DNA from 2 places in the Fictibacillus marinisediminis genome. Region 1 is predicted to be linked to the other one. Evidence: a T-box and tRNA genes for the amino acid it is inferred to sense, from the RefSeq annotation. Region 1 holds a T-box; the other holds one or more tRNA genes.
The links. A T-box is a leader RNA that pairs with one kind of tRNA and senses whether it is charged. The one in region 1 lies ahead of argS (arginine--tRNA ligase), so its partner is inferred to be a tRNA-Arg.
Positions count from the first base shown of each region.

Region 2: it encodes a tRNA-Arg, which carries the amino acid that the T-box ahead of argS (arginine--tRNA ligase) is inferred to sense. The anticodon was not compared.

Region 1 covers NZ_JAIWJX010000002.1:4,067,190-4,082,011, forward strand. The annotation lists gene LCY76_RS21215 (cytochrome c oxidase subunit 3) at 1-285, shown strand, start outside; gene LCY76_RS21220 (Gfo/Idh/MocA family protein) at 535-1,566, opposite strand; gene LCY76_RS21225 (SdpI family protein) at 1,755-1,982, opposite strand; gene LCY76_RS21230 (zinc-binding dehydrogenase) at 2,248-3,228, opposite strand; gene LCY76_RS21235 (winged helix-turn-helix transcriptional regulator) at 3,355-3,645, shown strand; gene LCY76_RS21240 (MarR family winged helix-turn-helix transcriptional regulator) at 3,783-4,217, shown strand; gene LCY76_RS21245 (SDR family NAD(P)-dependent oxidoreductase) at 4,272-4,919, shown strand; gene LCY76_RS21250 (NAD(P)H-dependent oxidoreductase) at 4,942-5,466, shown strand; gene LCY76_RS21255 (GerAB/ArcD/ProY family transporter) at 5,530-6,642, opposite strand; gene LCY76_RS21260 (Ger(x)C family spore germination protein) at 6,662-7,876, opposite strand; gene LCY76_RS21265 (spore germination protein) at 7,866-9,482, opposite strand; gene LCY76_RS24240 (YczF family membrane protein) at 9,608-9,838, shown strand; gene LCY76_RS21270 (DNA alkylation repair protein) at 9,914-10,588, opposite strand; gene LCY76_RS21275 (DUF4405 domain-containing protein) at 10,690-11,643, opposite strand; T-box leader at 11,768-11,984, shown strand; gene argS (arginine--tRNA ligase) at 12,360-14,048, shown strand; gene LCY76_RS21285 (DeoR/GlpR family DNA-binding transcription regulator) at 14,337-14,822, shown strand, end outside.
Region 2 covers NZ_JAIWJX010000002.1:225,251-240,072, forward strand. The annotation lists gene LCY76_RS01360 (STAS domain-containing protein) at 1-268, shown strand, start outside; gene LCY76_RS01365 (anti-sigma regulatory factor) at 271-672, shown strand; gene LCY76_RS01370 (PP2C family protein-serine/threonine phosphatase) at 683-1,690, shown strand; gene LCY76_RS01375 (STAS domain-containing protein) at 1,752-2,084, shown strand; gene rsbW (anti-sigma B factor RsbW) at 2,081-2,563, shown strand; gene sigB (RNA polymerase sigma factor SigB) at 2,529-3,320, shown strand; gene LCY76_RS01390 (protein phosphatase 2C domain-containing protein) at 3,317-3,925, shown strand; gene LCY76_RS01395 (hypothetical protein) at 4,012-4,188, shown strand; gene LCY76_RS01400 (Tex family protein) at 4,309-6,489, shown strand; gene cmpA (cortex morphogenetic protein CmpA) at 6,502-6,636, opposite strand; gene LCY76_RS01410 (SprT family protein) at 6,733-7,182, shown strand; tRNA gene LCY76_RS01415 (tRNA-Asn) at 7,337-7,411, shown strand; tRNA gene LCY76_RS01420 (tRNA-Ser) at 7,417-7,507, shown strand; tRNA gene LCY76_RS01425 (tRNA-Glu) at 7,513-7,587, shown strand; tRNA gene LCY76_RS01430 (tRNA-Asp) at 7,614-7,689, shown strand; tRNA gene LCY76_RS01435 (tRNA-Gln) at 7,726-7,800, shown strand; tRNA gene LCY76_RS01440 (tRNA-Lys) at 7,809-7,884, shown strand; tRNA gene LCY76_RS01445 (tRNA-Leu) at 7,913-7,997, shown strand; tRNA gene LCY76_RS01450 (tRNA-Leu) at 8,022-8,107, shown strand; tRNA gene LCY76_RS01455 (tRNA-Arg) at 8,147-8,223, shown strand; tRNA gene LCY76_RS01460 (tRNA-Pro) at 8,227-8,303, shown strand; tRNA gene LCY76_RS01465 (tRNA-Gly) at 8,312-8,385, shown strand; tRNA gene LCY76_RS01470 (tRNA-Ile) at 8,396-8,472, shown strand; rRNA gene LCY76_RS01475 (16S ribosomal RNA) at 8,643-10,192, shown strand; rRNA gene LCY76_RS01480 (23S ribosomal RNA) at 10,450-13,386, shown strand; rRNA gene rrf (5S ribosomal RNA) at 13,450-13,565, shown strand; gene LCY76_RS01490 (trans-sulfuration enzyme family protein) at 14,328-14,822, shown strand, end outside.

The sequences.
Region 1 (14,822 bases):
TTTCTTAGTTTAGAAGTGATGGAGTTTCTGCAGAATGCAAGTGACGGAAACACACTGTCCCGAAGTCCATTCGTGTCCTCTTACTATCTGCTGGTCGGACTGCACGGCTGCCACGTCCTGTTCGGGGTCTTGTGGATGGGTCTTCTGATGATGCATGTGAAGACAAAAGGCGAAACCGAAGCGAACCGAGGCCGCTTTGCTTCGTTTGGCATCTACTGGCACTTCGTCGATTCCGTTTGGGTGTTTATTTTCATTCTGCTTTATGGTCTAGGGGAGTTTTTGTGAGAAAAAGCCCGGCCCACTGCGAAAAAGCGGGCCGGGCTTTTGTTATTTAGTAGATTACAGATGTTTGCTTTAGCGTATGACTCGTTTTACTGGCGAGAATGAGAGATTTACTGGCCAAATCGTCATATTTACTGGCCAAAATCATAAAATACTGGCCAGAACAGAGGATTTACTCGCCAAACCGGAATTATGGTAAACTAGCGGTCGGCCTTTGTCACTCTATCCCTCACAACCCTTCAAAACAACACTTTACTTAGTTATTGCAGAATAGCTTTTCCCAATCTCGGAAAGCTCGACTCTCCTGCCCTCTTTATGGGAGAGTGCCGCGGCTTCGTTCATCAGGGTCAGGCTGCGGATGTCTTCTTTTGTGATGGTAGGATCCGTATTTTTCGTAATCGCAGCCACCCATTGCTCCATCGCTGAAGGCAAAGCCTTTGGCAGCTGATCGGACATGATGAGACCATCTTTTTCCACCCTGTCGCTGATCAGCTCTCTCGGTTCCCGGTTTTCAATCAGCAAGGTTCCTTCTGTGCCGTACAATTCAAGCTGGTCCGGGCATCCGTAGGATAGGAATCCGGTCTCAATGGTTCCGAGTGCGCCTGATTCAAACTCCACGATAACGACTGCATTGTCGTCTACATCGTGGCCGTTGGTCTGCTGCAGACGTGCCGTCACTGCTTTTACTTTTCCACCCAAGCGGTTGGAAAGGTAGATCGGATGCGCCCCGAGATCGATGAGGGCTCCTCCGCCTGCTTCTTCTTTGTTAAAAAATTGTCCAGGCAGCCATCCATGCCGGCTTTCTTCTGTTGGAACTGCACCATGGTGGGCCACTCGGCAGCGTACCGACGTCAAATTCCCGAGACAGCCCTCGTCCAATATTTTTTGCGCGTAAAGGTAAAAGCGTTCGGTAAGCCTTGGCAAGGAAACCATCAGCTGAACGCCTGCCTCCTCCACCGCCGAAAAAATTTCATCGCACTCTTTCACTGTCGGAGCAAGCACTTTTTCCGTAAAAATGTGCTTGCCATGCCTTGCAGCAGCGGTGATGATCTCGGTATGAGCAGTCGTTGGCGTCGTCACAATGACCCCATGGATGGAGCTGTCGGAGAACACGTTTTCAAGATCGGCTTCAAACGGGACGCCAAGCTCTTGAGCCCACTGTTCGCCCCGTTCCCTGTTTTCATCCCAAACGACGCTGATCGTAATGTCCTTGTTCTCGCTTGCTTCCTTTGCGTAATCCTTCGCATGAACATGCCATTTGCTTAATAGTGCCACATTGATCATCTATTCCAGCTCCCTTTATGTATGAATATGTATGACTCCTTATTTCCCGTTAAATCAGCCTTGGAAACTTGGCGGCCATTTTTACTGGTCGATTTCCTTCAGCCGCTTTTCCACTTTGACGAAAAGGAGGATGATGAACAGGAGCATCACTCCCATCGTGGCAAACACCCCTGCCAGCGCATTTTTTATCAATAGACTGAAGACCCCGCCGAACACTGCTTCGCTGCACCGTATTTCATCATAAGACCCGCACTGTACGTATTGGCCTCGTTCCAGAGCTTCTCATTTTTCATGGAACGGAACGTGCGATAGCCGTACAGTGGATTGATTTTGGCCGGAGGCTTCACTTTCATGATAAGTCCAGCTAAAACGAAGATTACACCAATCAGCAGACTGAACAGCAGGTTAACCATCATCCATTCCCCCTCTTTTCTATTTCCCTAAAAATACCATATGTTCATCAATAATGCTTCTGTTTTTTTGAGCGTGGGGATGATGGTTCGCCAGTTAGCGTAATCCAGTTTTGGCGGGTAAATGTGCAATTCTGGCGGATAAAATTCTCATTTCGGCGGGTAAATCTGTCGTTTCCGCGGGTAAACACTGCAAAACAGCGGGTAAACCCGTATTTCCCGCCAGATAAAAAAAGGATGACGCCCGCCCAGGCGCCATCCTTTTCTCTTTTTATCTAACTTTCGCTACAATTTTCCCTTTCACGTGGCGTTCGGACAGACGCACAAGCGCTTCTGGAACTTCCTCGAGTGAAACGGTCTCTTTCAGCATGGAAGCAAGCTTTCCTTCTGCCATCAGCTTGAGCATTTCGTCTCCCATGACGGCGAGGTCTTTTTCTGAGCGCTCGTCGTTGGACTGATGGGCCGCGCCTAAAGCGATCTCGTGGTAAGAAACCACTTTTGTGAACGGCGTAATTTTTGTAAAATCAGGTGCTCCGGCAATGTAGACGATGTGCCCCATGAAGGCGAGCAAGTCCAGAGAATCCGTGGCACTCTGTCGGCTCACGGCATCAACCACTGCATCCACGCCCCGTCCGCTCGTAATCTCCATCACTTTCGCCTTGATGTCCTCTTCACGGTAATCGATCACGTAATCGGCACCGAGCGATTTCACGTAGTCATGGTTGTGGCTTGAAGCCGTAGAGATCACCAGTTTGCCTGCGAGTTTGGCCATTTGGACGCCAAATCCGCCGACACCGCCTGCGCCGCCATGAATCAGGATCGTTTCCACTTGATCAAACGGGAGCTTGCGGAACAGTGATTGATAGGCGGTATATCCTGCTGTGGGAATTGCCGCTGCATCTTCAAAGGATACGCTGTCCGGAATGCGTGATACCGTGTGAGCCGTTACGACCGTGTATTCGGCGTATCCGCCCTTTTTCGTAAGATCACCGTGATAGACGACCCGGTCTCCTTTTTTCCATTGAGTCACTCCTACCCCTGTTTCAACGACAACACCCGCTGTATCAAGGCCAAGAATATGAGGATACGTCCAGTTTGGGTTTCCGTTGGTAGCTGTTTTGTAATCGACCGGGTTCAGGCCAACCGCATGTACCTCGATGAGCAGTTCCCCTTTTTTCGGTTTCGGGATTTCGACTTCCTCTACCTTCATGTTCTTCCATTGATTTTTGTCATGTAAAAGTAATGCTTTCATTTCTATTCGCTCCTTTATAGATTAAGGCTTCTATAGTTTTTCCTCGTACGGTATATAATATATACTGGTTTTATTGAAAACAAGGCACCATTTCGTAACCTGTCCAAAATAAGAGGAGGACTTGCAGTGAAACAGCTCCAACCTGAGTACACATGCGCCATCGATCTTGTCATCGACATCATCGGCGGAAAATGGAAGGTTTTAATTTTATGGAATTTAAATGAAGGACCGAAACGGTTTAACGAGCTGAAACGTTCGATGCCGGAGATCACACAGAAAATGCTCACCCAGCAGCTGAAAGAACTTCAGGAACATGGCTTAGTCAGCCGAACAGCATTAGGAGAATCACATGTGGAATACGCCACCACTGACATGGGGAAAAAGCTGCAGCCTGTTCTTTTTAAAATGTGCAGATAGGGTGATGAGTTCGCTGAACAAAACCAGATTACGATGAACCGCTGCTGGACATCCTATGATTTCATGAGTAAATAATTGTTGACGGCAGATTTGTTTTCGTGTTAATTTGTATATGCAAATGAAAGGGATGGATGACCGTGACCGAAGAAGAAAAAGTACTGATGCATTGTTTATATTTTACTGCCAGCCGTTTTGCAAGAAACATTACAAAATTGGCAGAAAAGACATTGGACGGCGGAGATCTGGCTCCCTCTTATTTGTACATGATCATGATTGTGAAGTTTAATCCGGATATTACCCAGAAAGAGCTGTGCAGCAAGCTGTCGATCGCTCCTTCCACAAGCACAAGGTTTATCGATAAGCTCGAAAAACAAATGCTCGTGAACAGAAAGGTGAACGGCAAAGAAACGCACATTTCACTGACGGAAGAAGGGGTAAAGGTCTATGATCGTTTCCGCGCTTCGTTAAAAGAGATGTTTGCCAGCTATTCTGACGTGCTGGGCAAAGACTTCAGCCTGGATTTAAGCAAGATGCTTCATGAAGCAAGCAACAAACTCGAAGAAGAGCATTAAAAATTTTTACCTGTTCATTTGTATATACAAACATTTTTCAAGGAGGTTGGATGGATGACTGAAAAAGTGATCGTTATCGTCGGTGCAGGCCCAGGGATCAGTATGGGAGCGGCGAAAAGGTTTGGACGTGAAGGGTTTAAAGTCGCACTTATCGCAAGAAGGCTTGAAGCACTTCAGGAGTATGAAAATGAACTACGAGCTGCCGGGATTGAAGCAAAAGGCTTCACAGGAGATGTTTCTTCGGAAATCAGCTTAAAAACGGCGATTTCTGCTGTCGTTGATACGTTTGGCCGAATTGACGTACTGCTTTACAATGCTGCTTCCGGCAAGCCTGGTAGGCCGACCGAACTTACCGCTGAAGACCTTGTCCGTGATTTTAAAATCAGTGTGGCCGGGGCATTACTAAGTGTGAAAGAAGTCCTGCCGCATATGGAAAACGGATCCATTCTGCTGACTGGCGGTGGATTGGCTCTTCAACCGTATGCTGATTATGCTTCATTAGCTGTCGGAAAAGCGGGAATCCGCAACCTGGCGTATAGCCTAAGCCAGGAATTAAGCGAAAAAGGCATCTATGTGGGCACCTTGACGGTTAAAGGGTTTGTTAAAGAAGGAACACCTTTTTCACCAGAACATATCGCAGACACTTTTTACACGATGAACCAAGAGCGCTCTGAGACAGAAGTCGCTTTTGAAGGAAAATAAAAAAAACCTAGGAGGAAATCAAATGAAAACTTTAGTTATTGCCGCTCACCCAAATATGGAAGGATCACTTGTAAACAAAACATGGATGAATCGTCTTCGTGAAGAAGAGGATGTAACGGTTCATGAATTATATGCTGCCTATCCGGATGGAAAGATTGACATGGAGCGTGAACAAGAGCTTTTGCTGGCACATGACCGCATCGTCTTCCAATTCCCGCTCTACTGGTACAGCAGCCCTGCTTTATTAAAAGAATGGCAGGATGTTGTGTTGACTTACGGATGGGCTTACGGCGCTGAAGGCACTAAATTGAACGGCAAGGAATTCATGCTTGCGATCTCAACCGGCGGACCGGAAGAAGCGTATCAAGCAGGAGGCTACAACAACTACAGCCTTAGTGAACTGCTGAAGCCGTTCCAGGCGACTGCCAATCTGACTGGCATGCGTTACCTACCTGTCTTCAAAGTACAGGGCGTCCGCATGTTAAATGAAGCGCAAGTGAAAGAAAGCGCTGAAGCGTTGGCTGCTCAAATTAAAGCTCAGTTTTAATTGATATGGTGCCAGGCACCCCTTTTTGACATATGTCAAAGAGCGGTGCCTGGCACCGTTTTTTTAGTTTGCCTTTTGATTTTTACTTTTATTCTTATTTTTAAAATACGCCACGATGAAGACAATGATAGGGAAAATGTATTGAAAAGGAAGATGCAATAAGAGCGGAACGATCCCGATTCCTTCTTTAATATGCTCAGAATAGTTGCTTGCCATTGTCATGGACATAAACAGTACGACAAGCCCGAGCGGATAACTCAGCCTGGAAGCCGGTTTTACGTTGAAGAGGTTCGCCGTCCCTATTACAGCCACGTACAAAAAGAGACTTATCTTAAAAAAACCTCCCACGACTAAAGCAATCATGAAATAGACGTCCAGGCGCTCCAAAAAATCGGCGACCTGGATGGTTTGGATGGTGCTCAGCAAAGGGAATTGAGACAGTGCTGTAAGATTCACACCAAGGATGCTGATATTGAACATCATGACCAGAGCCAGCGACAGCCCACTGACCACAGTGGCAAGCACACTGGCGTTCCTCAGCTTTTTGGCATCCTCCACATAAGGAAAAATCATCGTAAACACAAGGAGTTCTCCAAAGGGAAAATACATGGACTCTTTTAGGGTGGTTTTAATAATCGGCTTCCAGCCGTTTTCTAGCACAGGCTGCAGGTTGTGGATATCAATTACTCCAGAGAATAATACGAGGATCACACCAGATCCTGCCAACAAATAAATGAAGACCAAAAAGAGTTCTCCTGTTCTCGCCAATACTTCAATTCCTTTTGAGACGGTATAGATAATGACCAGGATCATTAAGGTGTTGGCGATTAAAAGGGGTGTTTCAATGTAAGCAAATGTCAGCAGCATGGTGCCAAAATCCCGCAGGACCCTTCCCGCGATATAAAGGTTATACAGCATGTACAAATAGGCAATCGGACGCCCGATTCCTTTGCCTACAACCTTTTGAAGGTATTCTGTCGGCAGCATGTCCGGGTAAAAACAATACAGCCGGTAACAGATGAAAAAAAGCCCTAATCCCCCAAGCATCCCAAGCAGGATAACGATCCACGCATCCTGCTTGGCTTCGATCCCCACCGCTACAAGCAGGGCACTGCCCAGCTCAAATAATAGAACAAGGGCAAACAGCTGATATGGTGTTATTCTTGCTTTTTCCATTGCTTTGCCCCCCTTCTTTTTATTTCTCATCTGTGAGATAAGAATTGTTCCTCAGAGCGGTTTGGCGAACGAAGGCATGGACCTTCACCTTAATGTTTGCTTTCGAAAAATAATCCTCCTCCCATTTTCCCGAAATCCTTTTCCATGTGTCAGGCTGCGAACGATGGACCGTATCCCCGAAGCCGAATATATCGGTTTTTTTATGTTGTGCCTCTTTTATGGCGCTTCTAATCTCTGCAGCGATCTCCTTTTCAAAACCTTTCTCCAATTGTGCGATCACATGCGGGTCTTTAAGATTGACAGGAACATCCGTTCCCCCAATATTTCCTTCGGTTTGTACACTGACAGTAAGCTGGGTACTTCCTTTCTTAACGGAAGAAGAAATCTTCGTGTTCTGCCGGAGTACTTCAAAAGCAATCGCTTCCTTCCTCCCCTTTTTGTTTATATTGACTTCTGTTTTTTGAGTCTTGTTCATCACCCAGACGGCTCCTTTGGCTTTCCTCCCATAGAGCCAGCCCTTAAGCTTTCCGCCTTTAAATAAAGCCAGGCCATCAATTTGGGGAGCTGCCTGGGGTGTTGACTGCGTTATGTTCTCAACGCGTTCTCCGATCGCACTAGAACCCTTTAAATAAAACCCGCTGATGACGGGCTGTTTTCCGTCATCCAATAAATCTTTTACCACATCCAATAAGGTTACATTGATCGCCTGCCCCCATACTCTTTCGGAGAACCTCAACAGTTTGATCACTTTGTTCGCTGGAACTTTATCGATAGCTGTCAGTGTTTTTACAATATCACTTGCCTTTGTTTTATGAGCGATCACGATGGTTGCTGTTTTCCGGAACGTCGCATCCCGGTCAAAGGCATCCAGGATGGGATTCAACCCTTTTTTCTTCGCCAATTTGTCACTGATGACAAGCAGATTCGCATGGGCATAATAGAGGTTTCGCGAAACTTTGGTAGACATGCGGCGGCTTAACTCATCCATATTATCCCCTGTTGTCGAATAGACGGAGACCGCATTTCCGCTGCCCCCACCTCCCCCTTGGAACCCTCCTGTCACATTGCCTGGATTAACAAATTGAAAGGTGCCTAAATATCTTCCTTTTTTATCAAGATCAATGCCCACCGCAGAGACGAGGGCCAGATCGTTCAGCTCTTTTTTGCTCCAGCAGCCTGAAAGCAATGAAAGCAGCAGTCCCACTGTGATAAAAACGATCACGCTACGTCTCATTTTGATCACCTTCATTTTCTGTAACCAGAATCCGTCTCTGTTCCGGCTCCGGTTTGCTCATATTGTCTCCATCACGCTGCTGGTTGGGTCCGCTGATGTAGGCCGGCCGTTTCGTTCCCGTCCACATGGGAGCCCGAATAAACGTGTCTCCTACCTCTGCAGGGATGAATGGAGCAAGAGGAGACATGTAAGGAACGCCGAAAGATCTTAGGCTGCATAAATGAACGACCAGCATGATAAAGACTAAGATCATGCCATAAAAACCAAAGGTAGCGGCACTGATCATAAAAATAAAACGAAGCAGACGGGCCGATATCGCGATCGCAATGGACGGAGTGGCAAAACTGGCGATCGCGGTAATTGCTACGATAATGACCATGGCAGGCGATACGACTCCCGCCTGAACCGCTGCCTGTCCGATAACAAGGGCACCGACGATGGAGATGGCAGACCCAATCGCTTTAGGCATTCGGATTCCTGCTTCCCTCAGGATCTCAAACGTAACTTCCATGATGAGTGCTTCCACAAAACTCGGGAAAGGAACGGCTTCCCGCTGTGCGGCGATGGCAATCAAAAGCTGAGTCGGAATCATCTCCTGATGGAAGGTCGTTGCGGCAATATAGGTCGCTGGTCCGATGAGCGAGATAAAAAAGACCAGAACCCGTAATAATCTTATAGCGGTGGAGATGTAAAAACGTTCGGTGTAATCTTCAATCGACTGAAAGAACTGCACAAATACGGCAGGTCCGAGAAGAACGAACGGTGTTCCGTTAACGAAGACTGCAAAGCGCCCTTCCAATAGATTGCCCGCAACCGTATCCGGACGCTCGGAATAGTACAGGGTAGGAAATGCTGTAATGGATTGGTCTTCAATGAGCTGTTCGATATACCCGGACTCCAGAACTCCATCGATATCGATTTTATTAAGCCGTTTACGAAGCTCAACAATCACCTCATCCTTCGCTATTCCTTTGATATACATGATGGTGACGTTGGTTTTGGTCACTTTTCCAATTTTCATGGATTCGGTCCATAGCAGGGGATTCTGAATCAGTCTTCGGACCATGGATATGTTCGTTTCTATATATTCTGTAAATCCTTCTCTTGAACCTCGGATCGCCCGCTGTGTACTCGGTTCTTCAATGGAACGTTTTTCTCCGCCTTCTGTACATGCCCGTACGGCCGAATAATAGCCATCGACAAAAATAATCGTGTCCCCCGCCATGAGAGATTCGAACAAGACAGACCAATCATCAACCTGTTCTATGTTTCCAAGAGGCATGATTTCTTCCACCATCGCTGCCAGATTTTCCTGATCTGCCACATGAGCACCTGGTTTCAGGATCGATTCGATCAAAAGATCCTGAATGGTCTGCTGGTCCGTTATCCCTTTCACATAAACAATAGCGGTTCGGGCTTGAAACCGGGGAGAATGGTTAAACGTTCGAATGATAATCTCACTGCTGTTCCCTGTCTGTGTTTTAATGATCTCAATATTCTCATCAAGTACAGGAGAAATGGGAAAAGAATTAGGCTTTTTTGGCTTCTCATGCTCTTGAGAGGGTTGATTCTTTTGAAGTTTTTTCTTTTTGAAAAAAGAAGGCATAAGAGGCACAATACCTTTCTACGTGATTTTCTTTTAGGGTTTCCCTGGCTCCTCTTCCTTATTCTGTCCTCTCTTAATGGATAGCGTTCATTTTGGAGATACTAGGGGCGGAGTGTGATGGAACGATGAAAATTCTGGGTATTACCCTATCGATGTTTATACTGTTGACATGTTTCTCTCTGACTTTGGATATCTACGAAGGATTTGATATGAAAACAGCGATCCTTAATGCCTTGTCTCCTTTCAAAGTAATGGAACTCATAGAAATCTGTGTTGTGGTGTTATTGATTGCTTTATTTTTTGCCCAATCGGTCTTCCAGCTGTTCACGAAGTTCAAAAGCCAAAGGAGATCATAGAGCAATAAAAAAACGGTGCCAGGCACTCGCTTTTGACAGATGTCAAAACGCAGTGCCTGGCACCGTTTCACCGTTCTAGGCTAACTGTATATTCTTAAGGGCTTCTTTTCTGCTCAAGGGCTGGAGTTCTGTGGAGTTGACGAACTCGACAACGTAATCGGGGTTGGTCTTGGCATATTCCCTCAATGCCCAGCCGATCGCTTTGCGGATAAAGAACTCTTTGTTCTCCTTCTGCTGCTCAATAACGTATTTTAAGATGTCTTCGTTCGTATCTTTTTTATAGCCGAGCTGATAAAGAATCGCGGTCCGGTTCAGCCACATGTTCGGTGAATGAATCCATTTCTCCACCAATTCCTGTTCCCGATGCTTGAACGTTTGTATGTAATGTCCCATATGGTGCTTGGCGATATGATCCACCGTATCCCACCACGACTTTTCAGTGATCGTGTTCTCTAAAGCTTTAAGATCGTCTTCCTGCATGCCCTTCTTCAGCTTGTCCACAAAAAACATGCCCATGTACTGCATTTCCCGTTCTCTGTAGTTCCAGCATTTCTTCGTCATTTCGGGGATGCTCATCTCAGGCAGCCCGTACATTTTCACATGATTCTTCATAACCTCTTTCATAATCGGTGACTTCAAGCCATAGAAGGTAAATTTATTCTTCATGTAAGACTGCATCTTTACCGCATCGGCCGGATTCTGCCTGCTTCGTATTTCTTCATGCAAGGTTTCAAGGTACGTCATCGTCATCTCCGTTAACCCCCTCAACAGTAGTTCCCTAAATTATAACAGAAAGGGTGCCAGGCACCAGCTTTTGACATATGTCAAAACGCGGTGCCTGGCACCCTCCATTAACTCAACCTCTTCTTTCTTCTCCCCAAAAACTTTCCGCCATAGTAAGCCAGCACGGCGAAGACCGCCATGACCCCGGTATAGGTAGCAATGACAGACAGGGCGCTCACATCGCCCCCGAAGCCATGCTCCCGGCCTCCAAAGTCTTCCCGTTCGCGTCCGCCTCCCATATCATCGTCACCATCGAATCCAGAAGGCCGTTCTCCCTTGCTGAACGATCCCGGTGCCGGCCTTCCCGATTGACCGCCATCACTCGTTCCGCTTGCCTGCTCTCCAGGACGCGGTCCGCCGAATTCCTGTCCGCCGCCGTCTCCATCCATGTCAGGCCTCTGCCCGAATGCCCCCTTGCCACCTTCAGCCATCGCCGGCTGCCCGCCGCTTGAAAAGATGCCGAACACACTCACCGACCGTGAAATAAACCCTGTTTCAAAGATCTGAAAGACACCAAACAGCAGAACAACTGCCATCGCTCCATTAGCCGTCCAGCCCATCCATTGTTTCGGTTCCTTAATGGAAAAGATGCGGTTCCAGATGTTGATGACCCATTTCCAATGCATGCCGACATGAATTCCCACAATGATCAAGGTCAAGAACGATAACGAAATGTGCAGCATCTTAAACCATCCTTCATTTCCTATATTAGTATTGGGAAAGAGCACCCTTGAAACAAAAATTCCGCTTACCATAATGGTGGTCATACATACTAACAGTACAAGATTTAATCCATAGCTAAACCGTGTTTTTCCTGGCAATTTCTTATCGAATAGTTTCAAAGAAACATTCTTGATCCATCGCCAGTTCAAGGCCATGTGAGTCAGAAATGCAACCCCGATCACCGTTCCTGCCACTTCGTGAAAAGTCATCCCGCCAAACACTCTCTTGTTAAACAGCAAAACAAACGTAATACTCATCGCCAAGTCCAAACCAAACTTTACATAATTGTTCTTTTTCATCTTTCATCACTCCTGTCCATTTCTTCCTAGGAGTAACTCTAAACGGGTTTCCTTAAGATAACCTTAATTTTGAAAAATTTGGTTGCTTCCTTTACCTTTCTTCTATATAATCACAAAAAACAATACCTTTTCGATGAGGAAGAGAGTAATCCTGCATGCAGAACAAAGCGAGTCAGGGACGGTGAAAGCCTGACGGATGCTGTACGATGAACCGCACTTCTGAGGAGCCAGCCTAAACAGTAATCCGTATGGCGGCCGGGGAGAACCCCGTTATTAGCATTAAGTCGGTTCTTTATTGAACAATAAGAGTGGTACCGCGGGTCATACATCCCGTCTCTAATTTTAGAGGCGGGATTTTTTTATTTTTGCTGGCTGGATCGTTCTTCTGCAATAAACGCGTCGGATTCTGCCGAAAGGTGTCGCGTATAAACCGGTTGAAAATAAAGGAGTGGATTTTGAACATAAATCAGGTTTTTTGAACATAAATCGGCATTTTTGAACATAAACCCGTAAATTTGAAAATAAAAAAACTGGCATGACGACTTTGCATTTAAAAGGGGCAGATCCAGCGTCCGAATTCCCCGCAAAAAGGTTTAAAGGAAACAATAATAACCATCCAACACGGATGATTAAGAACCACCGCTTAAAAATTTATTCAAAATCATTCATTTTTGCTTAAAAAATAACCTTATTTCAAAAAAAGGCGGTCGAACATAATGTCGGAGCTAAAAAAAGAATTTGCCCAAATCATCGCAAATCAGCTTAATGATGTTCTTAGCTTAGAAAAAATTGAGAAACTCATTGAAAAACCGAGGCATTCGGTTCAAGGTGATATTGCTTTCCCTTGTTTCACTCTCGCAAAAACGCTGAAAAAAGCGCCGCAGCTCATCGCGTCAGACCTCTCTTCTCAAATCAGCACCCCGCTGTTTGAAAGAGTGGAAGCGCAGGGTCCCTACATCAATGGTTTTTATAAAAGAGAAGCCGTCAGCAAGGAAATCGTGACGGCAATCCTGAAGCAGCATAACGCTTACGGATCAGCAGCCATCGGCAACGGAGAACACATCACGATTGATCTCTCTTCCCCGAACATCGCCAAGCCGTTCTCCATGGGCCACCTCCGCTCGACCGTCATCGGAAACGCGCTCGCCAATCTTACCGAAAAGTGCGGCTACAAGCCTGTCCGTATCAACCATATCGGCGACTGGGGAACTCAATTCGGCAAGTTGATCGTCGCTTACAAGCGCTGGGGAAGCGAAGAAACGGTGAAGCAGAATCCGATAAAAGAGCTGCTAAGCCTTTATGTAAAATTCCATAAAGAGGCCGAATCACAGCCTGCCCTTGAGGATGAAGCGAGATTTTGGTTTAAAAAGCTCGAGGACAAAAATGAGGAAGCAACAGCGCTATGGAAATGGTTCCGTGATGAATCGCTTCAGGAGTTTTCAAAAATCTACTCGCTGCTGGATATTGAGTTTGATACGTACCACGGCGAGGCTTTTTATAACGATAAGATGGAAAACACGGTTGCTCTTTTAAAGGAAAAAGGACTGCTTACACAATCTGACGGTGCGAAAGTTGTGAAGCTCGATGATTCCGGCCTTCCTCCTTGCCTCATCAAAAAATCAGATGGCGCTACACTCTATGCGACCCGGGATCTGACAGCAGCCCTCTATCGCCAGGAAATCTATCATTTTGTGAAAAGTCTGTATGTCGTCGGTCACGAACAAAGCCTGCATTTCCAGCAGATCTTCCTCGTTCTTCAGAAAATGGGCTATCACTGGGCCGAGGAGATGGTCCACATCCCGTTCGGCTTCATTTTAAAAGACGGGAAAAAGATGTCGACCCGAAAAGGCAAAGTCGTTCTCCTGGAAGAAGTCATTCAAGAAGCGATCACACTCGCCAAGAAGAATATCGAGCTTAAGAATCCAGGCCTTCCCAACAAAGAGGAAGTAGCAAAGCAAATCGGTGTGGGATCGATTATTTTCCACGATTTAAAGAACGAAAGACTGAACAATATCGAGTTTTCACTTGAAGATATGCTGAAGTTCGAGGGGGAAACAGGTCTGTATGTTCAATATGCACACGCACGTGCCTGCTCCATCCTGAGAAAAGCAGGAAACGTGAGCGGTATGAACACCGGGCTTGATGACGACTATAGCTGGGAGCTGGTAAAAACGCTCATGGCGTTTCCTGATGTCATTCAAAAAAGTCTCAGACTCTATGAACCTTCCCAGATTGCCAAGTACTTGATCAATGTGGCTCAGGAGTTTAATGCATTTTACAGCCACATTAGAGTGCTTGAGGAGGATGAAACCCTCGCCAGCCGTGTCTCACTCGTTAATGCCGTAACCGTCGTACTAAAAGAAGGTTTGCGCCTTCTCGGCATTAAAGCGCCCGAAGAAATGTAACTTTTAAACTCTCTTATCTCCCCTGATAAGAGAGTTTTTTATTTGATTGGAGCGGAAGGTGCGAGACTCCAGCGGGACGAGCGGGACAGGTGAAACCCGCAGGCGCCAGCGCCGAGGGGTTCAGCGCACGCCCCGCGGAAAGCGAGCGTCCTGGAACGGAAATCAACCACTTCCAAGGACAACATAGGCTAAGAAAACAGCCTTTTTATAAATATTCTGAAAAAAACCTTGCATAAATGAACATAAAGTAACATAATTGAACAAAAGATGATGATAAGGATGAACAACATGCTCCCGTTAGAACGAAAACTAGAAATCTTAAAACGAACCGATAAAGAAGGAAAAGTTCAAATTGAACAGCTGGTTGGAGAATTGAACGTTTCTGGTATGACGATCCGAAGGGATCTGGCCCAGTTAGAAAAGGAAGGGAAAGTCATCCGGACCCACGGAGGGGCTGTTGCGGTGAACCCGCTCATCCCGGAGACCCCCTATCAAAACAAATCGATGACGAGGGTGAACCAAAAACACCTGATCGCCAAGTATGCGGCAAGCCTGATTCCGGAGGGGGCACAGATTCTATTAGACTCCGGGACAACCACTCTGGAGATTGCCAAAGTGATCAAATCCAGAGACGACTTAACGATTGTGACAAACGATCTGAAGATTGCCGCTGAACTGATCGAAAGTCCATCGGAGATCATCTGTACGGGCGGCACCCTGCAAAGAGGAATTGGTTCGTTCGTGGGCCCTCATGCGCAGGACCTGCTTAATCAG
Region 2 (14,822 bases), 3.8 Mb from region 1:
AGATCTGCTTAATAAGATTCATGACACCGGCGCCAAAGGTGTGGTAATTGACCTGACATCCGTAGATATGATCGACTCCTTCATCGCCAAAGTATTAGGTGATGTCGTCCGTATGTCAAAACTGATGGGAGCACAAGTTGTTTTGACTGGTATTCAGCCTGCAGTTGCAATTACACTGATTGATTTAGGGATTTCAATGAGAGAGGTTCCGACGGCGCTTGATCTTGAACAAGGGCTTGATAAATTGCGACTGGAACTGGAGGGATGAGTATGGACATCCAATCCTGTGTAGAAGTTTGCAATGAATGGGATATCGTCAGTGCCCGGCAGTTAGGCAGAAACATGGCAAAAGAACTGGGGTTCGGCAATGTGGATCAGGCGCGGATTACAACCGCCATTTCTGAGTTGGCACGTAACATCTACTTGTATGCCGGCAGCGGAAAAATTTGTCTGGAGCCGGTTGAACAAATGGGCAGGAAAGGACTCCGGATCATCGCCGTTGATAACGGTCCTGGGATTCGGGATATCCGAAAGGTTATGCAAGATGGATACACGACTTCTGGAGGACTAGGGGCGGGGCTGCCTGGAGTCAAGCGTTTAATGGACGAGTTTTCCATTGATTCAACGCTGGACAGCGGGACAGAGATCCTTGCTACGAAGTGGCTTCGTTAGGAGGTGTTCAATGAACGAAAGAGAAATGATTATAGATCGATATAAAGACTTGCTGACTACCTATCTTAAAGGCAAAAGCGAGACCGCCCTATATAAAGGGCAGCAATTCAGCAGGAAGCTGATTGAGCAGCAGATCTCTCCCGAAGATGTGATCAGCCATCACGTTAACGTGCTGAATGAGCTTTTTCCCGACATGACGGATGGAATGAAGGACTCTTTTGATTTTCTTCTGGAAGTCATGATCGGGTATGGGTTTGCTTACCGTGAGCATCAGAGCTTAAGGACACGGCAGCGCCAGCTTGAAACTGAAATTGAAGTCGCTGCGAGCATGCAGCAGACACTTCTGATCAGTGATGTGCCAGAGGTGGATTCTCTGGATATTGGAGTGATCAGTGTTCCGGCCAAGAAGATGAACGGAGATTACTTTAATTTTGTAAAAGACGATAAATCAATCAGCGTAGCAGTTGCTGATATCATCGGCAAGGGCATACCGGCTGCGCTATGTATGTCCATGATTAAATATGCCATGGACAGCTTGCCTGAACAGCGTATGCAGCCTAATCTCCTGCTTGAAAATTTAAATAGAGTCGTTGAACAGAATGTGCATCCGAACATGTTTATTACTATGCTTTATGGGCTGTATGACACAGATGTCCATAAGTTTTATTTTGCCGGTGCAGGACATGAGCCCGGTTTTTTTTATAAAGCGGAAAGCGACGAGTTTGAAGACATGTTTGCCAAGGGTCTCGTTTTGGGTGTTTCCCGAACAACCAAATATATGGAATATGAAAAACAGCTCGATCCGGGTGATATGATTATTCTTCTTTCCGATGGCGTGACCGAGTGCCGGACTAGCAAAGGGTTCATCGAAAGAGATGAGATTGTTTCTCTGATCCGTGAGAATATGCATAAACCGGCTCAGGAAATTGTCGATTGTGTGTTTACAGAGCTTGAGAGACTTCAGGAATTTGAACTAAGAGATGACTTTACACTTATTATTCTAAAAAGAATGGTTTAACCGTTTTTGAAAAAGGGTAAATCATTTTATGGGTTTATGATAATATCCTGGGGGGAAAAAAATGAATCTGCAAATTAAACATGAAGAAACTAATGGAGTTCACTATTTAATATTAGCTGGAGAAGTAGACGCATACACTGCACCAAAACTTAAGGAAGTGCTGGTTCCTCTTACAGAGGAGAAAAATGTACAAATCATGATTGATCTTCAGCACATTGATTATATGGACAGTACAGGCCTTGGAATTTTTGTCGGAGCTTTGAAGTCAACCAAGAAGAATGACAGTTCGCTGAAGCTTCGCGGAATGACCGAAAGAGTTAAACGATTGTTTGAAATTACCGGCCTGACTGAGGTAATGGATATAGACAATGAGGTAAAGGGGGAGGCCAGATGAATAAAGCCTCTGATTTTATCGAAATGACAGTACCTGCCAAACCCGACTATGTCGGTGTGGTGCGTCTGACGATATCTGGTATCGCCAACCGGATGGGTTTTGTTTTTGACGAAATTGAAGATATCAAAATTGCCGTTTCGGAAGCCTGTACGAATGCAGTTAATCATGCATACACAGAAACGGAAAAAGGACAAATCCGGATTGGCTGTGGCGTATATGAAGACCGGCTCGAAATTATGGTTGTAGACCATGGCAAGAGCTTTGATTATGATGATATGAACGAATCACTCGGACCTGTAGAAGGGAAATCCGTGGAACAATTGAATGAAGGAGGTCTGGGCCTCTTCCTAATTGAATCATTGATGGATAAAGTGGAAATTAGCGGTGAAGCGGGTGTGATCGTAATGATGACGAAGTATCTTCACAGAGATGAGGTGGAGGAAAATGTCGACAGGACCTCACCAGCACCTACGCAATAAGGAAGAAGTATATAAGTGGATCGATGAGCTTCAGAATGATCCGCAAAATGAAATTCTTCAAACCAAGCTTGTACATCAATACCAAGATCTTGTCCATTCACTCGCCCGAAAGTTTTCGAAGGGCAAAAGCATTCATGATGATTTAGTGCAGGTAGGGATGATTGGACTGCTGGCTGCACTCCGCAGGTATGATCCTGAATTCGGCCGTTCATTCGAATCGTTTGCGGTTCCTACCATCATTGGTGAAATTAAACGCTTTATCCGGGATAAGACCTGGAGTGTCCATGTGCCGAGACGGATTAAGGAACTTGGGCCGCGTATAAAAAAAGCCGTAGAAGAACTGACGAACCAGCTTCAGCGTTCTCCGAAAATCCAGGAAATTGCCGATTTCTTGGAGGTCACGGAGGAAGAAGTACTGGAGACGATGGAGATGGGCAAAAGTTATCAAGCTCTTTCTGTCGACAGTTCAATTGAAGCAGATCAAGAAGGAAGCACAGTAACATTGCTGGACCTTGTCGGATCTCAGGATGCCGGCTTTGACCAGATCGATAAAAGAATGCTGCTGCAGAAGGCGTTCTCTGTTCTTTCTGAAAGAGAACAAGAAATTTTGAAATGTACGTATTTTGAGAATCTAAGCCAGAAAGAAACAGGAGAACGGCTCGAAATTTCTCAAATGCATGTTTCTCGCTTGCAAAGGAGAGCACTTGAAAAACTTCGGGAAGCAATTCGCGTTGAACCATCGGAGGCTTTAAAATGATCCAGGACTATTCCTATGACAAAATAGCTGTCTCTTCCTTTCAAAAGCCTAAGAATGGTAATGACCTATGCGGAGATAGTTTTTATGTCACGGAAACCCGTGATTATTTTATTTGTGCAGTAGCAGATGGGCTAGGAAGCGGGAGTATGGCAAGAACTGCTTCTCAGGCAGCTGTTAATGCAGTTGAGCAGAATCATCAATTAGATGTTGAGGAACTCATGAGGGTGTGTAATGAGGAGCTGAAAGGGACTCGCGGAGCGGTTCTTTCCATCTTTAAGATTTATTTCCGGCAGGAGGCAGTGATTTATGCTGGTGTTGGAAACATCCGCTTTATGATGGCCGGAAAAGACCGTAAGTTAATTTATCCCCTTCCGACTGTGGGATTTCTCTCTGGAAAACCCCAAAAATTTCGGATTCAGCAATTTCCTTTTGATAATCAGACTGCTTTTATTATTTATTCTGACGGAATGGAAATTCATACGCAAAGCCGCAGTATCTTGACAAATATGGTTTCGCCAAAGGAGTCTGCGGCTTACCTTGGAAACCTTTCTCAAAAATTAATTGATGATGCTACCTGTCTCGTAGGAAAAGTGTCGCATGCATAATATAAGCCGGGCCGATTGAGCCCCGGCTTTTTTTTGTGGTAATTATGAATGATCACCATATACTAATTGAAAAGGGGTGATGCGTTTTGAATCCTGGTTTTTGGATTTGGATTACCCTGGGTTTTATTGCTTTTTACTATATTGTACGTTACGTCAGCCTTGCCAAAAGGACAGAAATTATTTTGGAAAGCCCGTCTGTTACTAAACATTATGCTTCCATTCACGGTTCCCGCATCAAGGAGGAGGAGGAGTGGCGGTATTGAGCATCCGAACGTGGATGCTTTTTTTATTGCGCCGGCTCATGTTTTCTTAAAAGGTGGGGAAAGTGTTAAACTAGAAGAGTATATGATGTCATTTTTACAGTAACGAAAGGGGTACTTCTATTGGAAGGAACAATCGAAAAAACGGATAATGGCTATTTGGACATTGCCAAAGAATTGGGTGTTAAACAAAAACAAGTAGTAAACGTTATCGATTTATTAAAAGACGGCAACACGGTCCCCTTTATCGCAAGGTACCGGAAAGAGCTGACAGGCGGACTGGATGAAGTTCAAATCAAAGAAATCATGGATAGATGGCATTATTCCGAAAACCTTAAAGAGCGTAAAGAGGAAGTTCTCAGGCTGATCGGGGAACAGGGGAAACTGACGGATGAGCTGGCTGCTGCCATTTCAAAGGCTAAAAAATTGCAAGTGATAGAAGATTTATACCGTCCCTACAAGCAAAAGCGAAGAACCAGGGCGACTGCAGCCAAGGAAAAAGGGCTTGAACCGTTCGCGGACTGGATGATGAGCCAGCCTGCACAAGGGGATGTCCTGCAAAAAGCTGCGGAATTTCTTTCTGAGGAAAAAGAAGTACATACAGTGGAAGACGCTGTTGCGGGCGCTCAAGACATCATTGCCGAACAGCTGTCAGATGATGCTTCCATCAGAACGTGGATCAGAGACCTGACGTTTAAAGAAGGAAAGCTGCAAACGTCATTGAAGAAAAATGGAGAGGACGAGAAAAAGGTATATGAAATGTACTATGAGTACACTGAGCCTGTTCAGAAAATCGTTCCTCACCGTATTCTTGCTGTAAACCGGGGTGAAAAGGAAGACGTTCTAAAAGTGGATATTGAGGCTCCTTCGGAGAAAATCATTGAAAGACTCAATCGCACTGTAATTAAAAATTCCTCTTCACCGGTGGTATCATTCCTAAAAGAGACCATTGAAGACAGCTATAGAAGGCTGATTGCTTCTTCTATTGAACGCGATATCCGGAATGAACTAACGGATAAGGGTGAAGAGCAGGCAATCCACATTTTCTCTGAGAACTTAAGGAACCTTCTTCTTCAGTCTCCATTAAAGGGAAGAATGGTACTCGGTGTGGATCCTGCTTACCGGACAGGCTGCAAACTTGGTGTGGTGGACGAGACCGGAAAGATGCTCCATATCCAGACGATTTATCCTACACCGCCGAGGTCGGAAGTGCAAAAATCCGAATCAGTGGTCAAAGAACTGATCGCAAAGTATGGCATACATGTCATTGCCATCGGAAACGGAACAGCCTCAAGAGAAACGGAACAGTTCATTGTCAATACGATTAAAAGCATTGAGGAATCTGTTTCTTATATCATCGTAAACGAGGCGGGCGCCAGTGTTTATTCAGCTTCTGCTATCGCAAGGGAAGAGTTTCCAGAACTGCAGGTCGAGGAACGCAGTGCGATATCCATCGCTCGGAGACTGCAGGATCCGCTCGCTGAACTGGTGAAAATTGATCCAAAGTCTGTCGGTGTGGGACAGTATCAGCATGATGTCTCGCAAAAACGTCTGAACGAATCTTTAACCTTTGTCGTGGAAACAGCCGTGAACCAAGTGGGTGTTAATGTGAATACCGCTTCCTCGTCCCTTCTTCAATATGTAGCAGGCTTGTCCAAGACCGTGGCACAGAACATTGTAAAGGTAAGAGAGGAAAAGGGGAAATTCGTGAAGCGGGAAGAATTGAAAAAAATTCCGAGGCTCGGTGCGAAAACCTATGAGCAATGTATCGGCTTCTTACGGATTCCTGACGGGAAAAACCCGCTTGACCAAACAGCCATTCACCCGGAGAGCTATAAAGAAACACTCCAGCTTTTGAAGGAAATAGGCAGTGAACTTCAGGAGATTGGCTCAGAAGATTTAAAATCCAAGCTGAAAACCATTGATATAAAATCAATGGCAGCCAAATTAACGATTGGGGAACCGACTCTTCAGGATATCATTGACGGCTTATTGCGGCCTAACCGGGATGTCCGGGAGGAATTATCAAAGCCGCTGCTGAAAACGGATGTGCTAAAGCTTGAAGATCTGGAAAAAGGGATGGAGCTTGAAGGAACCGTCCGGAACGTTGTTGATTTTGGGGCTTTTGTAGATATTGGTGTGAAACAGGATGGCCTTGTTCATATTTCTAAACTGGCCAAACGCTTTGTGAAGCACCCGATGGATGTCGTGAGTGTCGGCCAGGTTGTCACCGTATGGGTAGACAGTGTCGATCTGGCGAAAGGGAGAGTGGCGTTAACTATGCTGCCGCCAGATGCCCAGTAATCCTCGCTGAATTTATGGCAGAGTGTTGCTTTCAGTCGTGCAGTTCTTTTGATTATAAAAAAACCAGCATTGATTTAAAAGACGGATCTGATAACGGTCTTTTTGATAGTAGGCTTTTCTAAGTTGCTTCTTAAACCATGTAGGCATAGACAAAACCTCCACTTATTCAAGCGTGATTTAGTCTATGTCTCATGGCTTGTTGATGTGACCAACTTTTTGTTTTAGAAGGAGAAAGGAAAAGAAATGGAACAAAAGGAACTACAACATCTTGTTGAACATCTTTCACAGGATTATTTCCAAAAGCGCTTTCGGCATACCGCCCGCTTTAATGCCCGGTTGAGAACTACTGGAGGGCGATATTTGCTGAGGTCCCATGATATAGAGATCAATCCGAGGCAGCTGACTGAGTTCGGCTATGAAGCGCTCGTAGGCATCATTAAACATGAATTGTGCCATTACCATCTCCACATAGAAGGCAGGGGCTATAAACATCGGGACCCGGAATTTAAGCAGCTTCTGAAGAAGGTTGGCGGGCTGCGCTATTGCGAAGCATTGCCTGGAGCCAGGACAACACAGCCGTATAAATATCTTTATATATGTTCAAACTGCAAGCAGCAATATAAGCGTAAGCGCAGGGTCAATACGGCTAAATATGTATGCGGAAAATGCAGAGGGAAATTGATTTTAACTTAAAGCTAAAAAAGTGTTGACTAGAAAGTCTGATCTGTGTTAGATTAATAAAGTCGCTGAAAGGCATCTTGTCCTTACATAGACAAAATAAATTTCAAAAAACATATTGACTTTTGAGGCTGAACAAAGTATGATATTAAATGTCTCAAAAACACATTCCACAGTAGCTCAGTGGTAGAGCTATCGGCTGTTAACCGATCGGTCGTAGGTTCGAGTCCTACCTGTGGAGCCAATTACAGAGAAGTACCCAAGTGGCTCAAGGGGCGCCCCTGCTAAGGGTGTAGGTCGCTAACGCGGCGCGAGGGTTCGAATCCCTTCTTCTCTGCCAGTTGTGGCCCGTTGGTCAAGCGGTTAAGACACCGCCCTTTCACGGCGGTAACACGGGTTCGAATCCCGTACGGGTCACCAAACGATTTTCTTACAAACATAAATATGGACTCGTGGTGTAGTGGTTAACATGCCTGCCTGTCACGCAGGAGATCGCCGGTTCGACCCCGGTCGGGTCCGCCATTTTTTCTCAAACAACATACATCAACATGAAATTATTGGGCTATAGCCAAGTGGTAAGGCAACGGACTTTGACTCCGTCACTCGTAGGTTCGAATCCTGCTAGCCCAGCCATCTTTCATGAGCCATTAGCTCAGTCGGTAGAGCATCTGACTTTTAATCAGAGGGTCGAAGGTTCGAGTCCTTCATGGCTCACCATCTTAATAATAGCAGCACAAACACACATGCGGGTGTGGCGGAATTGGCAGACGCGCTAGACTTAGGATCTAGTGTCTTATGACGTGGGGGTTCGAGTCCCTTCACCCGCACCATTTTTTTAAAACTTTAATTGCTTTGCGGTCGTGGCGGAATGGCAGACGCGCTAGCTTGAGGGGCTAGTGGGGGCAACCCCGTGGAGGTTCGAGTCCTCTCGACCGCACCAAAGCTTCTCATATAACATTTAAATAAAGAAATAAAATATGCGCCCTTAGCTCAGCTGGATAGAGTGTTTGACTACGAATCAAAAGGTCGGGAGTTCGAATCTCTCAGGGCGCGCCATAACGGGAAGTGGCTCAGCTTGGTAGAGCACCTGGTTTGGGACCAGGGGGTCGCAGGTTCAAATCCTGTCTTCCCGACCATCTTTTTCGCGGGTGTAGTTTAGTGGTAAAACAAGAGCCTTCCAAGCTCTGGTCGTGAGTTCGATTCTCATCACCCGCTCCATTTAATTTTTGGGCCTATAGCTCAGCTGGTTAGAGCGCACGCCTGATAAGCGTGAGGTCGATGGTTCGAGTCCATTTAGGCCCACCATTTTTTAAGGGCAATGCACTTGACATCCGCTCTTCTAATGGATATAATAGTTAAGCTACACTAACAAGTAGCAAATGTTCTTTGAAAACCAAACAAAAGCCAGGTAAGTCAGGGATTTTACAATCCCATCAATTTCTTATTTTTAAACATTAAGAGCTATATCAAACACTTTATTGGAGAGTTTGATCCTGGCTCAGGATGAACGCTGGCGGCGTGCCTAATACATGCAAGTCGAGCGAACCAAAGAGAGCTTGCTCTCTGAGGTTAGCGGCGGACGGGTGAGTAACACGTGGGTAACCTGCCTGTAAGACGGGGATAACTTCGGGAAACCGAAGCTAATACCGGATGATAAAGAGAAACGCCTGTTTCTCTTTTGAAAGTCGGCCTTGTGCTGACGCTTACAGATGGGCCCGCGGCGCATTAGCTAGTTGGTGAGGTAACGGCTCACCAAGGCGACGATGCGTAGCCGACCTGAGAGGGTGATCGGCCACACTGGGACTGAGACACGGCCCAGACTCCTACGGGAGGCAGCAGTAGGGAATCTTCGGCAATGGACGAAAGTCTGACCGAGCAACGCCGCGTGAGCGATGAAGGCCTTCGGGTCGTAAAGCTCTGTTGTCAGAGAAGAACAAGTACCGGAGTAACTGCCGGTACCTTGACGGTACCTGACCAGAAAGCCACGGCTAACTACGTGCCAGCAGCCGCGGTAATACGTAGGTGGCAAGCGTTATCCGGAATTATTGGGCGTAAAGCGCGCGCAGGCGGTTCTTTAAGTCTGATGTGAAAGCCCACGGCTCAACCGTGGAGGGTCATTGGAAACTGGGGAACTTGAGTGCAGGAGAGAAAAGTGGAATTCCACGTGTAGCGGTGAAATGCGTAGAGATGTGGAGGAACACCAGTGGCGAAGGCGGCTTTTTGGCCTGTAACTGACGCTGAGGCGCGAAAGCGTGGGGAGCAAACAGGATTAGATACCCTGGTAGTCCACGCCGTAAACGATGAGTGCTAGGTGTTGGGGGGTTCCACCCTCAGTGCTGACGTTAACACATTAAGCACTCCGCCTGGGGAGTACGACCGCAAGGTTGAAACTCAAAGGAATTGACGGGGGCCCGCACAAGCAGTGGAGCATGTGGTTTAATTCGAAGCAACGCGAAGAACCTTACCAGGTCTTGACATCCTCTGACCATCCTAGAGATAGGACTTTCCCCTTCGGGGGACAGAGTGACAGGTGGTGCATGGTTGTCGTCAGCTCGTGTCGTGAGATGTTGGGTTAAGTCCCGCAACGAGCGCAACCCTTGACCTTAGTTGCCAGCATTCAGTTGGGCACTCTAAGGTGACTGCCGGTGACAAACCGGAGGAAGGTGGGGATGACGTCAAATCATCATGCCCCTTATGACCTGGGCTACACACGTGCTACAATGGGTGGTACAAAGGGTTGCAAAGCCGCGAGGCCGAGCCAATCCCAAAAAGCCACTCTCAGTTCGGATTGTAGGCTGCAACTCGCCTACATGAAGCCGGAATTGCTAGTAATCGCGGATCAGCATGCCGCGGTGAATACGTTCCCGGGCCTTGTACACACCGCCCGTCACACCACGAGAGTTTGTAACACCCGAAGTCGGTGGGGTAACCTTTTAGGAGCCAGCCGCCGAAGGTGGGACAGATGATTGGGGTGAAGTCGTAACAAGGTAGCCGTATCGGAAGGTGCGGCTGGATCACCTCCTTTCTATGGAGACATGAGTGCACTTTGATGCCTCATGAACTTACCTGAGCTTTTGTTTGGTTTTGAAAGAACATCGTTTCTTTCAAACAATAGAGGTTATGTGACGCATTTTTTTGCGCGCACGGACCATGTTCCTTGAAAACTAGATAACGAAACATCCAAACAAAGCCAACTAATTCATTAGTTGTGCGCTGATTATGCAAGACCCATGATCTAACGATCATGTGAAACGATTCAGCTGAAAAGCTGATTCGGTTAAAGGTTAAGCTAGAAAGGGCGCACGGTGGATGCCTTGGCACTAGGAGCCGAAGAAGGACGGGACGAACACCGATATGCCTCGGGGAGCTGTAAGTAAGCATTGATCCGGGGATTTCCGAATGGGGGAACCCACCATCCGTAATGGGATGGTATCCATATCTGAATACATAGGATATGAGAAGGCAGACCCGGGGAACTGAAACATCTAAGTACCCGGAGGAAGAGAAAGCAAATGCGATTTCCTGAGTAGCGGCGAGCGAAACGGAATCAGCCCAAACCAGAGGGCTTGCCCTCTGGGGTTGTAGGACACTCAACATGGAGTTACAAAGGAACGGGGTAGATGAAGCGGTCTGGAAAGGCCAGCCAAAGAAGGTAACAGCCCTGTAGTTGAAACTTCGTTCCCTCCTGAGTGGATCCTGAGTACGGCGGGACACGTGAAACCCCGTCGGAATCCGGGAGGACCATCTCCCAAGGCTAAATACTCCCTAGTGACCGATAGTGAACCAGTACCGTGAGGGAAAGGTGAAAAGCACCCCGGAAGGGGAGTGAAAGAGATCCTGAAACCGTGTGCCTACAAGTAGTTGGAGCCCATTAACGGGTGACAGCGTGCCTTTTGTAGAATGAACCGGCGAGTTACGATAACGTGCAAGGTTAAGCTGATAAGGCGGAGCCGCAGCGAAAGCGAGTCTGAATAGGGCGCCATAGTACGTTGTCGTAGACCCGAAACCGTGTGATCTACCCATGTCCAGGGTGAAGTTCAGGTAACACTGAATGGAGGCCCGAACCCACGCACGTTGAAAAGTGCGGGGATGAGGTGTGGGTAGGGGTGAAATGCCAATCGAACACGGAGATAGCTGGTTCTCCCCGAAATAGCTTTAGGGCTAGCCTCGCGGCTAGAGTCCTGGAGGTAGAGCACTGATTGGACTAGGGGCCCCCACAGGGTTACCGAATTCAGTCAAACTCCGAATGCCAGAGACTTATCCGCGGGAGTCAGACTGCGAGTGATAAGATCCGTAGTCAAGAGGGAAACAGCCCAGACCATCAGCTAAGGTCCCAAAGTATACGTTAAGTGGGAAAGGATGTGGAGTTGCCCAGACAACCAGGATGTTGGCTTAGAAGCAGCCACCATTTAAAGAGTGCGTAATAGCTCACTGGTCGAGTGACTCTGCGCCGAAAATGTACCGGGGCTAAACGTATCACCGAAGCTATGGATTGTACCGTAAGGTACAGTGGTAGGGGAGCGTTCGAAGTGCAGTGAAGTCAGACCGGAAGGACTGGTGGAGCGCTTTGAAGTGAGAATGCCGGTATGAGTAGCGAAAGACAAGTGAGAATCTTGTCCATCGAAAGCCTAAGGTTTCCTGAGGAAGGCTCGTCCGCTCAGGGTTAGTCGGGACCTAAGCCGAGGCCGAAAGGCGTAGGCGATGGCCAACAGGTTGAAATTCCTGTACCACCTCCTTTCCGTTTGAACGACGGGGGGACGCAGGAAGGTAGGGAGAGCGCGCGATTGGAAATGCGCGTCTAAGCAGTTAGGCTGATTGTGAGGCAAATCCCGCAATCGTGAAGGCTGAGCTGTGACGGCGAGGGAAATTACAGTACCGAAGTCCCTGATCCTACACTGCCAAGAAAAGCCTCTAGTGAGGAAAGAGGTGCCCGTACCGCAAACCGACACAGGTAGGCGAGGAGAGAATCCTAAGATGATCGGGAGAACTCTCGTTAAGGAACTCGGCAAAATGACCCCGTAACTTCGGGAGAAGGGGTGCTCTGATAGGGTTAACGCCCGAGAGAGCCGCAGTGAATAGATCCAAGCGACTGTTTAGCAAAAACACAGGTCTCTGCGAAGCCGCAAGGCGAAGTATAGGGGCTGACACCTGCCCGGTGCTGGAAGGTTAAGAGGAGGGGTTATCCCTTACGGGAGAAGCTCTGAATTGAAGCCCCAGTAAACGGCGGCCGTAACTATAACGGTCCTAAGGTAGCGAAATTCCTTGTCGGGTAAGTTCCGACCCGCACGAAAGGTGTAACGACTTGGATACTGTCTCAACGAGAGACCCGGTGAAATTATAGTACCTGTGAAGATGCAGGTTACCCGCGACAGGACGGAAAGACCCCATGGAGCTTTACTGCAGCTTGATATTGGATTTTGGTACAGTTTGTACAGGATAGGTAGGAGCCTGAGAAGTCGGAGCGCCAGCTTCGATGGAGGCGTCGGTGGGATACTACCCTGACTGTATTGAAATTCTAACCTGGAACCGTGATCCGGTTCGGAGACAGTGTCAGGTGGGCAGTTTGACTGGGGCGGTCGCCTCCTAAATTGTAACGGAGGCGCCCAAAGGTTCCCTCAGAATGGTTGGAAATCATTCGCAGAGTGTAAAGGCACAAGGGAGCTTGACTGCGAGACCTACAAGTCGAGCAGGGACGAAAGTCGGGCTTAGTGATCCGGTGGTTCCGCATGGAAGGGCCATCGCTCAACGGATAAAAGCTACCCTGGGGATAACAGGCTTATCTCCCCCAAGAGTCCACATCGACGGGGAGGTTTGGCACCTCGATGTCGGCTCATCGCATCCTGGGGCTGAAGTAGGTCCCAAGGGTTGGGCTGTTCGCCCATTAAAGCGGTACGCGAGCTGGGTTCAGAACGTCGTGAGACAGTTCGGTCCCTATCCGTCGCGGGCGCAGGAAATTTGAGAGGAGCTGTCCTTAGTACGAGAGGACCGGGATGGACACACCGCTGGTGTACCAGTTGTTCCGCCAGGGGCATAGCTGGGTAGCTACGTGTGGACGGGATAAGTGCTGAAAGCATCTAAGCATGAAGCCCCCTCAAGATGAGATTTCCCATCACGTTAAGTGAGTAAGACCCCTTAGAGATGATGAGGTTGATAGGTCTGGTGTGGAAGCGTGGTGACACGTGGAGCTGACAGATACTAATCGGTCGAGGGCTTATCCTTAAAATAATCAGAAGTTTGGATGAAGAAGTTATCTAGTTTTGAGGGAATATACCTCAAAATATGTCTGGTGGCGATAGCGAAGAGGTCACACCCGTTCCCATACCGAACACGGAAGTTAAGCTCTTCAGCGCCGATGGTAGTTGGGGGCTTCCCCCTGTAAGAGTAGGACGTTGCCGGGCAAGAACGAAGCACTGCTGGAAAGATTCCAGCAGTGCTTTTTTGTATGTTCTTTTTTGTGACAATGATGGGTTTGGCATGTAAAGGGTGAAAAGTCGCACGTAAAGTCTCCATTCCCGCATGTAAACATTTCAAAGTCGCACGTAAAAGGGCCGAAGCCGCATGTAAACCGTACAAACCCGCAAGTAACGATCCCGAACCAACAAAGTAGAACCTTCAAATCCTTATCCATTAGCCACAAAAAGAGGATTTTTAAAGAGAACACGAAAGGATAAAGCCTATACAAACTAATTACTTGTTCTATTTTTCATAAAACCATCGAGGGATCAACCCAATAAGTATGAAAATGACGTGATATGCAAGTAAATCTTGTCGAATCGCAAGTAACGGCTGTGAAATCGCAAGTAAACGCTGTCGAATCGCAAGTAAACAAGCCAACGCCGCAAGTAAACAAGCCGAAGCCGCAAGTAAACCCACCAAAGCCGCAAGTAACGATCCAAATCGCCCAAGGAAGACCAAGAAAGATCGCCTAAATTACCCTCATTTGATCTCGAACCCTCAAAATTACATCAAAAAGAAGCCACCCCGTAAGGGAAACCCCACAAAATCTATAAAAAGACCCCCCAATTAGTTTTTTTCTTCACTAACCCCCTTTCCACACACCAGCCAACGCAGTATCTCTGCAATTTTATTAAAAAACACACATAACTCTCTTACAGCAGATATGGTATGATAGGTGAAATTATGGCTGAAGAGGTGTTAGCATGAAGGATAAAAAGTTTGATACAAAAGCTGTTCATTTTAGTACAATCCGGGAGTCGGCAGTGGCAAGCAAGGTACAGCCTATTTACCAAACCACTGCCTATTCATTTAAAGACCTGGATGACATTGAAGAGTATTTCAGAGGAAACAAGCCGTACTTGTATTCACGGGTGGATAATCCGAACAATGATGATTTAGCTGCGGGAGTAGCACGGCTGGAGGAAGCACCATCAGGAGCAGCGACGTCTTCTGGGCTTTCAGCTATCTTATGTGCAGTGCTCGCTGTTGCGCAAAATGGTGATCATATAGTTGCCTGTGATGACTTATATGGCGGTACATATCATCTGTTTGCTTCAGAATTGAAGACGTTTGGCATCGATGTAACTTTTGTTTCGTTTGCGGATCAGCAATCCATTCAGGAAGCTATTCGGCCAAACACAAAGATCCTCTACTCTGAATCCATCACGAATCCATTACTAAGAGTAGAGGACATTACG